DNA from 3 places in the Bacillus sp. AP8 genome. Region 2 is predicted to be linked to each of the others. Evidence: riboswitches for the same ligand, from Rfam matches in the RefSeq annotation. Region 2 holds a riboswitch; each other region holds the start of a gene.
What was found. A riboswitch is a leader RNA that binds a small molecule or an ion and turns the genes downstream of it on or off. The one in region 2 is predicted to bind S-adenosylmethionine.
Positions count from the first base shown of each region.

Region 1: linked by a shared signal. The riboswitch ahead of BN349_RS03705 (methionine ABC transporter ATP-binding protein) and the one ahead of BN349_RS02375 (cyclase family protein) in region 2 are both predicted to bind S-adenosylmethionine.
Region 3: linked by a shared signal. The riboswitch ahead of BN349_RS18455 (O-acetylhomoserine aminocarboxypropyltransferase/cysteine synthase family protein) and the one ahead of BN349_RS02375 (cyclase family protein) in region 2 are both predicted to bind S-adenosylmethionine.

Region 1 covers NZ_CAPG01000020.1:41,110-45,217, reverse strand. Annotated here, with positions in the region: gene BN349_RS03715 (MetQ/NlpA family ABC transporter substrate-binding protein) at 1-129, opposite strand, end outside; gene BN349_RS03710 (methionine ABC transporter permease) at 151-822, opposite strand; gene BN349_RS03705 (methionine ABC transporter ATP-binding protein) at 812-1,825, opposite strand; SAM riboswitch class I at 2,060-2,164, opposite strand; gene BN349_RS03700 (5-methyltetrahydropteroyltriglutamate--homocysteine S-methyltransferase) at 2,525-3,628, opposite strand; partial or broken gene gpmA (2,3-diphosphoglycerate-dependent phosphoglycerate mutase) at 3,834-4,108, shown strand, end outside.
Region 2 covers NZ_CAPG01000012.1:68,048-72,155, reverse strand. Annotated here, with positions in the region: gene BN349_RS02380 (DUF2179 domain-containing protein) at 27-551, opposite strand; gene BN349_RS02375 (cyclase family protein) at 1,144-1,881, opposite strand; SAM riboswitch class I at 2,005-2,106, opposite strand; partial or broken gene BN349_RS23115 (AmiS/UreI family transporter) at 2,289-2,897, opposite strand; gene BN349_RS02365 (NupC/NupG family nucleoside CNT transporter) at 3,057-4,108, opposite strand, start outside.
Region 3 covers NZ_CAPG01000076.1:79,132-83,239, reverse strand. Annotated here, with positions in the region: gene BN349_RS18470 (toprim domain-containing protein) at 1-100, shown strand, start outside; gene BN349_RS18465 (thioredoxin family protein) at 537-848, shown strand; gene BN349_RS18460 (alkyl sulfatase C-terminal domain-containing protein) at 1,176-1,514, shown strand; SAM riboswitch class I at 1,609-1,713, shown strand; gene BN349_RS18455 (O-acetylhomoserine aminocarboxypropyltransferase/cysteine synthase family protein) at 1,804-3,126, shown strand; SAM riboswitch class I at 3,242-3,349, shown strand; gene BN349_RS18450 (methionine ABC transporter ATP-binding protein) at 3,468-4,108, shown strand, end outside.

The DNA.
Region 1 (4,108 bases), on a different contig from region 2:
AGGACCTGATGTTGCACCAAATTTGATGCTTTTTGAATCTGCTCCTGACTTCTCACTGCTGTCATTACCACACGCAGCAAGTGCAGCCACTACTACTAATAAAATAATTGCTGTTAACCACTTTTTCATTATTCTTCTCCTACTTTCTATTTATCTTTTATCTACAACTTTGGCGATAAAATCACCAGCAAATTGGATTACCTGAACTAAAATAATTAAAATTAACACTGTGACAATCATAATAGTGTTATCGTAACGATAATATCCATAGCGGATTGCTAAATCCCCTATACCGCCACCACCAACGGTTCCAGCCATAGCCGAGAAACCAATTAAACTAATTAATGTTAATGTAATACCAGAAATAATCCCTGATCTAGCTTCTAAAAGAAGAACATCTTTTATGATCATCCACGGAGTAGCTCCTACCGCAGTAGCTGCTTCAATAATTCCTCTATCAATCTCTCGTAAAGCTGTTTCTACAATTCTTGCAAAAAAAGGTATAGCTGCAACTGATAGTGATACACTAGCCGCTACTGGTCCAATGGTTGTTTTAACAATTGCATTAGTTAACGGAATAAGAGCCACAATTAATATAATAAATGGAATGGATCGAACCAGATTCACGATAAATCCTAAAATACTTTGAACTGCACGATTTTCCATAAATAAGCCTTTATCGGTAACATATAAAAGAATACCTACTGGTAATCCGATAACAACGGAAACAATTAATGAAATCGAAACCATATAAACGGTTTGAAAAAAAGCCGTATTAATATCTGGAATTAATTCGATCAAATGATTTAAATCAAAGCCCATTGTGTAACACCTCCACCTGTGCATATCGTTCTTCAATATAAGTAATGGCCTTTTGAATTTCTTCTTTCGTTCCTTTTAGCTCCATTAAGAAAATTCCTAGTGGCAAGTCTTGTATATATTCAATCGATCCATGTAGGAAATTCCCCTTCACATTGAATTGCTGAAGCATGTCTGAAATAACCCCTTCTCCAGCAACTTCCCCTCTAAATGTTACTTTTACAATCGGATCCTGACATTTCTCCAAAATGATATTTGGAATATCAAATGATACAACACTTGAAATGAACTCTTTTGTTAAATCCTCTTTTGGACTAGCGAAAATGTCATATACATCACCATCCTCTATTACTTTTCCATTCTGCATGATAGCCATTCGATTACATATTTCTTTGACCACGTTCATTTCATGAGTAATTAATACAATAGTAATATCCAACTCTTTATTGATTCTCTTCAATAAATTTAAGATTGACTTTGTTGTAGTTGGATCGAGGGCTGAGGTTGCTTCATCACATAAAAGAACTGTTGGATTATTCGCAAGAGCTCTAGCAATGGCAACACGTTGTTTTTGTCCTCCGCTAAGCTGCGAAGGATATACATCACGCTTATCAGCCAGACCAACCATTTCTAAGAGCTCCTCTACACGTCCCTTTATCGAGCTTTGAGGTGCTTTCGCTGCTTTTAAGGAAAAAGCTACATTTTCATATACCGTTTTTTGACTAATTAAATAAAAATGCTGAAAAATCATTCCGATTTTTAATCTTGCTAAGCGTAACTCTCCACTGCGTAAAGATGTAAGATTGACTCCATCAATAGTTACACTTCCTGAGGTTGGTCTTTCTAATAAGTTAATGCATCGTAGCAAAGAGCTTTTCCCTGCTCCTGAATATCCTACAATACCGAAAATCTCTCCCTTCTCAATTGTTAGAGAGACGTTATCAACACCTTTTACTATGCCACTTTTCGTTTGATAATTTTTCGAAAGATTTTGTATTTTTATCATACTTAACCCTCTTTCCTTTCGTATAAGAAAACCATCTCTGGTTTTGTTAGTTTTCAATCAAGTAAAGCTTCATTCTGTTAGCAAATTAAAGAAAAATTCACGCATGAAATGATTCAATCTACAGATATCATCATCCATCTAATAAAACCAAATAAATTCTAAACAGTTCACTATGCCAACCATACAAAAAATGCCTCTTTCATCTGAAAGAGGCACCGAAATCCGACTAATTTCGACTTATCTTTCAGAATGAAAATCATTCTGCAGGAATTGGCACCTTCCCTTTTGGGGGTTGCCGGACGTCATAGGGCCATGTCCCTCGGTCACTCTGGATAAGTTTCTTATTGATTTTTTGTAATTTCGATAGTACTAATTAAATCGAAATTTGTCAATATAATAAATTTTTAAAATTTTCTATTGAAACGCTTTCATTATAGAAAAACAGGCGAAAAATGTCGAAAAAAATATTTTTTATCTTTTATAGTATTTTTATAGGATAAAGTGTTTTTAAAAATATTATCCTCTTTCTTCATAAGAATTTGTTACATTTCATTGTTATTCATCAATCGATTCATTCACTTTCCCACTATTCATTTCTTGTTAAGAATGAAAAGCCACATATAACAGTCCTTTAAAAAAGAGCTTATTGAAAAGAGTATCTTTCTCTTCTCAACAAGCTCGTCTTTCTATTACTAGAGATTATTTCCATACATTCTCTGCAATGCTAATAACATGTCTAATCTTGTCCCATTGTTCTTCTTCTGTAATCAAATTTCCTTCTTCAGTAGAAGAAAATCCACATTGCGGACTAAGACATAATTGTTCTAATGGAATATATCGAGTGGCCTCTTTTATTCTCTTTTTTATCTTTTCAGGATCCTCTAATTCACCAAATTTTGAGGTAATTAACCCTAATACAATCTTCAAATCTTTCCTGTTTACATAACGTAATGGCTCAAAGCCTCCTGATCTTTCATCGTCAAATTCGAGAAATAATCCGTCTACATCTAAGCCCCCAAAAATAATTTCTGCTGCAAATTCATAGCCACCACTTGACATATATGTAGATTTAAAATTGCCTCTACAAATATGCATAGTTATCGTCATATCCTCTGGCTTATGAGCGAGGGATTCATTAATAACTCTCGCATAAATATACGCTAATTTATTCGGGTCTTGCCCTTTTACTCGAAGTTTTTCTCTACCTTCTTCAGAGAATAAAGATGCCCAAGAAGTGTCATCTAATTGTAAATAACGACATCCCGCTTGATAAAAGGCTTGAATTGCTTTTTGGTATGTAATGATTAAATCATCGATTAACTCTTCCTCAGTTGAATAAATTTGTTCATCTACTGTAGCTCTAGCAAGTAGCATATTGGGGCTAGGTATCGTAAATTTCGCTATATGGTCTCCAGCAATTGAATGAAGAAATGCATAATCTTCTAAAAAAGGATGATGACCAAAATCAATTTTCCCAATTACTCGAATCCCATCAGCTCTAGTTTCAATCCCTTTAAACTGGAGCCCACTATCTTTTTTATAGAATTCAACTCCAACAAGCCCACCTAAAAAGTCAAAGTGCCACCAAGTTCTTCTTAGTTCTCCATCAGTTACCGCTTGTAACCCTAATTCTTTCTGCTTCTCAACAATTCGAGTTATTTCTTCATCTTCAATTATTCTTAATTGTTCCGCTGAAAACTCACCGCTCTGTTTTTGTAAACGAGCCTGCTTTAAACGTGCTGGTCTAAGGAAACTTCCTACATGATCTGCCTTAAACGGTCCTAAATTTGTCACATTCTTCATGTCTAACCTCTCCTTCTTTATATATGAAACATATAAAAACGTGCGAAAATTATGTAAATATCTATTTCATAGTACTACTAGAAATCGTTAAATTCAAAATTATTCGACTTTTACAAAGTGCGTAAAAGAAAATGTGAACCTCTCCATAGGTGCATATCTACAAGAAGAATAGGGTATGAGCAAAAAGAACTATTAAGAGATTTTCATGATGGAGCTGGGATTATTGAAAAAACTTGTACTCATTAGACATGGTCAAAACATTTATAATGTTGAAAATCGATTTACAGGTTGGACTGATGTTGACCTGTCGATTCAAGGACTCGAAGAAGCCAGAAAAGCAGGTCGAATTTTAAAAGAAAATGGCTTTACCTTTAATTATGCACATACATCTATGCTCAAAAGAGCGATTCATACACAATGGCTTATTTTGCACGAAATGGATTTGATGTCGATACCTATAGTAAAATCATGGAAGCTGAA
Region 2 (4,108 bases):
TTAGCATTCGTATAACATTTTCAAAGTTATTTCATTTTTCTTTTTTTCATATTTTTCAATATATAACCACCAATAAATCTTCTTGGTTCATATGAGATTACAAATGCATTTGGTTCATACTCTTCTATTATTTTAATTAAATCTGCTTCTAAATTTCTTTTTGTTAGTATTTCTAATTTATATCGAACACTTGTCATTCCTTCACCCTTAAAGACAGTCACACCATAACCAGCCTGCCGAAGGTCTTGAATCAGTTCTTCATTTTTTTGAGGTAGATTCACATTGAAAGTCGTATAGCCAATGGCTAATTTTTGTTCAATCTTTGTACCTATTAAAATACCCATTCCAAATCCAAGTGCATACACAAGCAACCCCGCAAAGCTTTGGTTACCATTAAAAACAATTGAAAGTCCAAATACGTATATTAAAGCTTCCATAAAACCTAATATTGATGCTGGAATGGTCAGATTTTTCACTAAAAATATCGTACGCAACGTAAAACAAGGTACATAAATAAGTTGTAATAAAAGAATCAAAATAATATCTTTCAAGTTCAGTACCTCCATCCATTTACAAAGATGAATTTTCAAAATAATTATCACATCTACTATAGCTCTTAAATGTTATATTCTCAAATATTACCCTAATAAAAATAATAAAAACTTTTTTAATGTAAAGCTGTTTTCAATATCACAGTGTTAAAAGAATCCATTCTGTTCACTTACTGCCGCCGAATGCCAAGCTTCCTTGCTCGTTCCCCATTTTGCGGCCTTGTCACTCTCAATTCTTCCGAATGAGTCTCATGGAACCACTCAATCAATTCTTGCTAAAAATCAGGATTAATGTATTACAAAAGCAAACTACAATACTGACATTTGTTATTTTCGATTTACCAAGCATTCCCCTACTTATAACTACTTCGTCATAAAAATATAAAAGGCATCATAAAAACTATCAATCAGCTTTTGTGATGCCTTCTAAATTTATAAATTATCATTCTATCCATATTCAATCAATTACGAATATGATAAAACTTCACTAACTCTCTTTCTATTTGACTGTTTTGATAAAGAATTCTTTCTTTTTCTCTAACGTTCATCACTATTATCATTCCTCTTTTATGGAAAGCATATGTATCCATAATTAAGGTAGGATAGCGAAAGATCTTACAGGAAAACCAGATGCTTTTTCAGGCTTTGGAACAATATTCACAATAACAGCACCTTTTGGTGGTAATTGATCCAAATTCTTTAATAATTCAATTTGATATGTATCTTGATCAAGTACATAATACTCGGCTAATAGTACTCCATTTTTTTGAAAATCAACACTTGCATCTGTATCAAATGTTTCATGTCCAATAGCTTTAATCTGTCTCTCTTCGAATAAAAACTTTAATGCTTCAACTGACCAACCAGGAGCATGATTATTCCCTTCTTCATCCTTATTATTAAAAGCTTTTTCATCTGGCCAACGCTTACTCCAATCTGTTCGTAAGGCGACAAAACTTCCGTCACTAATTCTTCCATTGACTTCTTCGAATTGAAGAATATCTTCAACCGTTAAAACATAGTCGTTATTCTCAGCTGCCTCTTTTGATTTATCAATAACAATTAAAGGTAGGATCAATTCCTTTAAATCAATTTCATCTAGGAATCTTTGCCCGCGAACAAAATGAATTGGGGCATCGATGTGTGTGCCATATTGTCCTGCAAACTTAAAACTTTGTGCCAAAAATCCATCGTCATGAGTAAATAATGTTTGAAACTGTGCAGCATCGAATGCCGAAAAATGTGGAGATTCTGGTCCGAAGGTATGCGTTAAATCGACCCATTTCTTTTCTTTTAGTAGTTGGATTGCTTGTAATACTTCATTTGACATATTAATCACCTCAAAATATTGTAATTTAACTTCATCGAGTTCATAAAAACAATCTCGATAACGTCAATATAAAAAACCTCTTCCATTGTTAAGAAGAGGTTTTGGCATCAGAGTTATCGACTCTTCTTATCTTCAAGCATAGTTGCTTCTGGAATTAGCACAGTACTTAAAAAGTCTGTTGCTGAGGATTCAAAGGGCCAGTCCCTCCTCCTCTCTTGATAAGAAAGTTACTTATTCAATATATTTCGATTTTCTTCCTTCAAAAATGATAGGATTTGATACTACTGTACAAGCGATTTTTTTAAAAGTCAATATTTTTTGATAATTCAGATTAAAATATTTTGTAATGCAACCTTAAAATAATATTCCACATTAATGTTAATCATTATTTCTTCCCATCATTTTTTCTATTTATCAAATCTGATTAATATATCTTTAATATCATTTGCCTCTTTTATAAAATAGATGATAGAAGCAAGTAAAATGATTAGCCATAGTCTTTGAATAAACTGATCTTGCCAAACACCTATTAAATATAAAATAGCAGGTAAAGTTAATGTAACCCATGATTGTACGAACGCGACTTTACTTACATATTGTTCTACTGGTTTTTTTAAAATATTTAATACGTAAAACAAGTACCAAAGAAATGCCTACATAAACCACGTTAAACTATTCACATAATCATGAAAATGATAAACTGAAATAATGGCATACATGATAGCTATAATGGAAACCCATAGCGAAAACCAACCTAAACCACTTCCATCCATTCCCTTATAAAAAGTAAAGCTCACATAAAGAAACGTCAATCCAAACAAGAACGTAGCTGCATATCCATATATCGTCCAATTACTTTGATCAGAAATAATGATTAAATAAAAGGGAATGATCACTTGTAATATTCCTACAAATAAATTAAAAATAGCTACACTTTTAGTGTCTGCTTTTCCTGAAAGCATAAAACTATTTAGAAACAACGTAGCTCCAGAGAGTAATATACCTACATAAGCCATAATCCAAGCCTTCCTTCATATGTTCCAATCTATTTATACATGAATGTTTCTCGATTTTTTACTCGTCCGAAGAGTGTTAATTTGGTCAAGAATGCCATCGATATCTTGACACATTCACTAAATTCAAATGAGTATCAATCAAAAGTTAAACAGGCTTTTTTATATAACTAACCCAACAACAATTCCTGATAATAAACTTACCAAAGTTGCACCGTATAAGAGTTTTAATCCAAAGCGAGCTACAACATTCCCTTGTTTTTCATTCAACCCTTTAACCGCCCCTGCAATAATACCAATTGAAGAAAAATTCGCGAATGAAACTAGAAAAACAGAAATAATTCCTAATGATCGATTACTAAAACTAGCTGCAATTTCACCTAAACTTATCATTGCAACAAATTCATTTGTAACAAGTTTAGTTGCCATAATACCACCAGCAGCTACTGCTTCAGACCATGGAATTCCCATTAAAAAGGCAATTGGTGCAAAGATATATCCTAGAATATCTTGGAATGATATCCCTATTGCCATATCAAAAATAGCATTAATAAAAGTCATTAAGGCGACAAAACCAATTAACATCGCTCCAACAATAACAGCCACTTTGAAGCCATCCATTATATATTCTCCTAGCATTTGAAAAAAAGACTGCTTCTCTTCCTCAATAACCAAAAGATCTTCCTCAGGATTCACTTTATATGGATTAATAACAGAAGCGATGATAAAACCTCCAAAAAGGTTCAATACAATAGCCGTAACAACATATTTGGGATCAATCATTGTCATATAGGCACCAACAATCGACATAGATACAGTCGACATTGCTGAAGCACATAATGTATACAAACGTTGAGGAGTTAATTTGTCTAATTGTTTCTTAACAGTAATAAAAACTTCAGATTGTCCTACCATCGCTGAAGCAACGGCATTATAAGATTCTAGTTTTCCCATACCGTTCACCTTGCTCAAAACCCATCCAACCCACTTCATGATAAAAGGAAGAATCTTGAAATATTGTAGAATTCCAATTAAAACTGAAATAAATACAATTGGAAGTAAAACATCAAGGAAAAAAGGAGATTCTCCATTGTTTGCCATCCCGCCAAATACAAACGCTATTCCAGCTTTGGCATACTCTAATAAATGATCAAAGATTGTTGCAATACCTTTAATAACAACAAAACCAAAGCGAGTATTTAAAAGTAACATGG
Region 3 (4,108 bases), on a different contig from region 2:
TAAATCATATAAAGAAGTTGCGTCAGCACCCTATCATCATATTGCAACTGTATTATTAAGTGCGAACTTTGAGATACATAGTGAATATTTAACCATGTAGATGAAATCTATGAGAGATAAAAAAACTTATTACAGGTTGCGTGCTCTTTTGCTGTCTAACCTTACACCTGACATGCTCGGGCTATAAGCCATTTCTCTTTTCGGAAGGAGCAAGCCCACTCCTTCCTGCAAGACTCGTCTTATAGGCTCCCGCATGTCTCCTTTTTAAATTGGAAACATATTCGGGCATGAAATATATTAATGTTAGTTATTTGTATTATAGATAGAAGAGAAAGGACCGGTGTCGGTTTTTCTTATAATAAAGAGAGATAAAAAATGGAACATAGACTACTGTCTAGCGAACACCGCCTAGCCCCTCGAGGCTTAAGCTCATCCAAATAGAAGGTCAAAGAATAACCTTCTATCTGGCTCATCTTATGCTGATCGGGGCTGACCAAGGCGGTTACGCTTTTCTGAAAAAGGATGAAAGAATTGTTATGATGGTTTGGAATGGGGAAGAGATTCAAAAGAAAATTGAAAATCAAGATAGTTTTTGCTTGTATTTATTTACCCCTATCTGTGGGACATGTCAAGTTGCTTCTAGAATGTTAATGGTTATTAAAGAGATTGTTCCAAACATTCAAATAGGCAAAACAGATGTGAATTATATTAGAAAGTTGGCTGAAGACTATAAGGTAGAAAGTGTACCGTGTTTACTTATCTTTAAAAAAGGTCAGATAATAAAAAAAATATATGCATTTCAATCTGTACCTTACCTATTAGAAGTGCTGAATGAGAATTTTCAATGATATTATAATAGTTTCTTTTTAAAAGAGACTCTTTAAAGTTTATTGTTGATAATAGCTTCAACCTTCATTTTTCGTGATAAGTGTCACCCCCTTTTTGCTCGTTCCTTCTTCTGGGGTTTGACATGCTGTTTTTTGATTAAGTATCAGTAGTAATGTATTACAGAACCTTGTTCAACAAGGGATTAAATCAAATTATATAGACAAGATGACTGTGAAATGTAATGAGAATCGACAAAAATAAAATACTTGTCGAGTGTTTTTTAAAGGATTCTTCATGATGAGTGTTGTATATCTACTTCTAAGTGAATGGAAAAAGGAGTGGAGCTAATGGAAACAATTTTACGGTCATTACTTGCTAGTATTCAAAACAGAGAACAGTTACAGGTTCTGCTTAAGAAAGCTCATACAAGAGTGATCTTTTCTGATAATGAACAAAGATGGCATTTATTTCTATCAAATAATGAAGTACACACACAGAATACGGATAAAGGAACGTATCAAATTCTTATCTTTGGAGAAAAAAAGGAGCTGGAGCAATTATTATGTGGAGAAATATCCTTAAGGCAGCTTCAAAGATTAAATAAAATAAAAATTCAGGGTAATTATAGACAGGTTCTGTTACTTGAAGCACTACTACTTTTGAGTAGAGGACCAGTAGTTGTCTGAAATGTAATAATTTTTAAAAAATATATTGACGTACTTCTTATAAGGTGATAATATTCCTATTAAATAGATTGGTTTTATTTGGATATAAGTGAATATCTTATCAAGAGAGGTGGAGGGAATGGCCCAATGAAGCCCAGCAACCGGTATCTATATACACGGTGCTAATTCCAGCAGAATATCTATTCTGTGAAGATGAGAAGTACAGGTCATTAAGCTTCTTCTTATCAGAGGAAGCTTTTATTTGTTTCTGTTAAATAGACTGAATATTACATTTATAGGAGGAAAAATCATGAGCGATAATCAAAAAAAGTATAGCTTCGAAACGTTAAGTGTCCATGGAGGTTTACAAGTAGATCCAGTAACAGGAGCTCGTTCCACTCCGATTTATCAAAGTAACGCTTATGTATTTAAGGATAGTGAACATGCAGCGAATTTATTTGGTTTGAAAGAACCAGGTTATATTTATACGCGCATTCATAATCCGACGGTAACAGTATTTGAAGAACGAGTTGCTTTACTTGAAGGTGGTATTGGAGCTCTTGCCGTTTCGAGTGGAATGGCTGCTATAACTCTAGCTATATTAAATCTAGCAGAAGCTGGAGATGAGATTGTTGCGGCTTCTCATTTATATGGCGGTACATTTAATTTATTTGCTAATACTCTACCGAAATACGGGATCAAAGTTCATTTAGTCGATGCTGAAGATCCAGAAAACATTAGAGCAGCTATTACTCCTAAAACAAAAGCAGTCTTTGCTGAAACGATAGGAAATCCAAGTTTACATGTTTTAGATATTGAAAAAGTGGCTGAAATAGCACACGAAAATGGTATTCCATTAATCATTGATAATACTTTTGCGACACCATATTTATGCAAACCAATTGAGTATGGAGCAGATATTGTTATTCATTCGGCAACTAAATGGCTTTTAGGAAATGGAACAACATTAGGTGGAATAATCATTGACGCCGGTAAGTTTGACTGGAGTACAGGTAAGTTTCCTAGCTTTACAACACCTGATCCTAGCTATAATAATCTTGTCTACAGTGATGCACTTGGAGCGGCTGCATACATTACAAAAGCTCGAGTACAATTACTTCGTGACCTAGGTCCAGCTATTAGTCCAAATAGTGCCTTTCAATTTGTTCTTGGTTTAGAAACCCTTCATGTTCGCATGAAGGAACATATTGCGAATACAAAGAAAGTCGTTGAATATTTACAAAACCATCCTGCTGTAAAATGGGTACTATATCCAGGAGATAAAGATAATAAAAATTATGCACTAGCTGAAAAATATTTACCAAAAGGTGCAGGAGCAGTCGCTGTATTTGGTATTGAAGGTGGAAGAGAAGCGGGTGCTAAATTGATTGACAGTATTCAACTGTGGAGTCACGTAGCAAATGTGGGTGACGCTAAAAGTTTAATCATTCACCCGGCAAGTACAACGCATCAACAATTAAGTGCGGAAGAGCTAAAGCTGTCTGGTGTGTCTGAAGATTTAGTTCGTTTATCGATAGGAATTGAGAATGTAGATGATTTGATTGCAGAGTTAGAAGAAGCCATTAAAGTAGCTACTGGAAAAACATCGATAAACCCTATCTCTGTTTCATAAAAATGGATGGAAATACTGTCAAATTGAGTGAAATAAGTTGACAGTAAATTTATATAGTGATAGAATCACCTTACTAAAATATTTATTCTAACAACAATTAAATATTTTTTTGAAACTCTTATCAAGAGTGGTGGAGGGATGTGCCCAATGAAGCCCGGCAACCGTCAATTAATTTGAAATGGTGCCAAATCACACAAAGTAGTTATACTTTGGTAGATGAGAGAAAGGTCAAGCTTAGATTATTATGCCTTTCTGCTCTTCTTGCAGAAAGGTTTTTGTTGTTTAGGGCAATGTATAAATAAATATTTGTCCAAATGGTTATGGACAAAGAGGTGATCAATATGATTAAAATTCAAAACGTATCAAAATTATTCTCCATTGGGTTGAAGGATAAATTGAAAGCTGTAGACTCTGTTTCAATTGATATTGAACCAGGTGAAATATTTGGAGTAATTGGCTATAGTGGAGCTGGAAAAAGTACTCTTATTCGAATGTTAAATGGTCTTGAAGTACCAACTACGGGAACAATAACAGTAGCTGAACAAGAAATTTCTGCTATAAAAGGTGCAAAACTTCGTAAAGCACGACATGAGATTGGAATGATCTTTCAGCATTTTAACCTATTGTGGTCTAGAACAGTTAGTGAAAATATTGCATTTCCATTGGAAATTGCCGGTGTTGACAAAAGTACTAGACTTAAAAGGGTAAATGAACTAATTAAGTTAGTTGGTTTAGAAGGAAGAGAAAATGCGTACCCTTCACAACTAAGCGGCGGTCAAAAACAAAGAGTAGGTATTGCAAGAGCACTTGCAAATAATCCTAAAGTATTGTTATGTGATGAGGCTACATCTGCTTTAGATCCACAAACGACGGATAGCATTTTAGATTTATTAGTGGATATCAATAAGAAATTAAATTTAACAATCGTATTAATTACTCATGAGATGCATGTTATTCAGAAGATTTGTCATCGAGTAGCGGT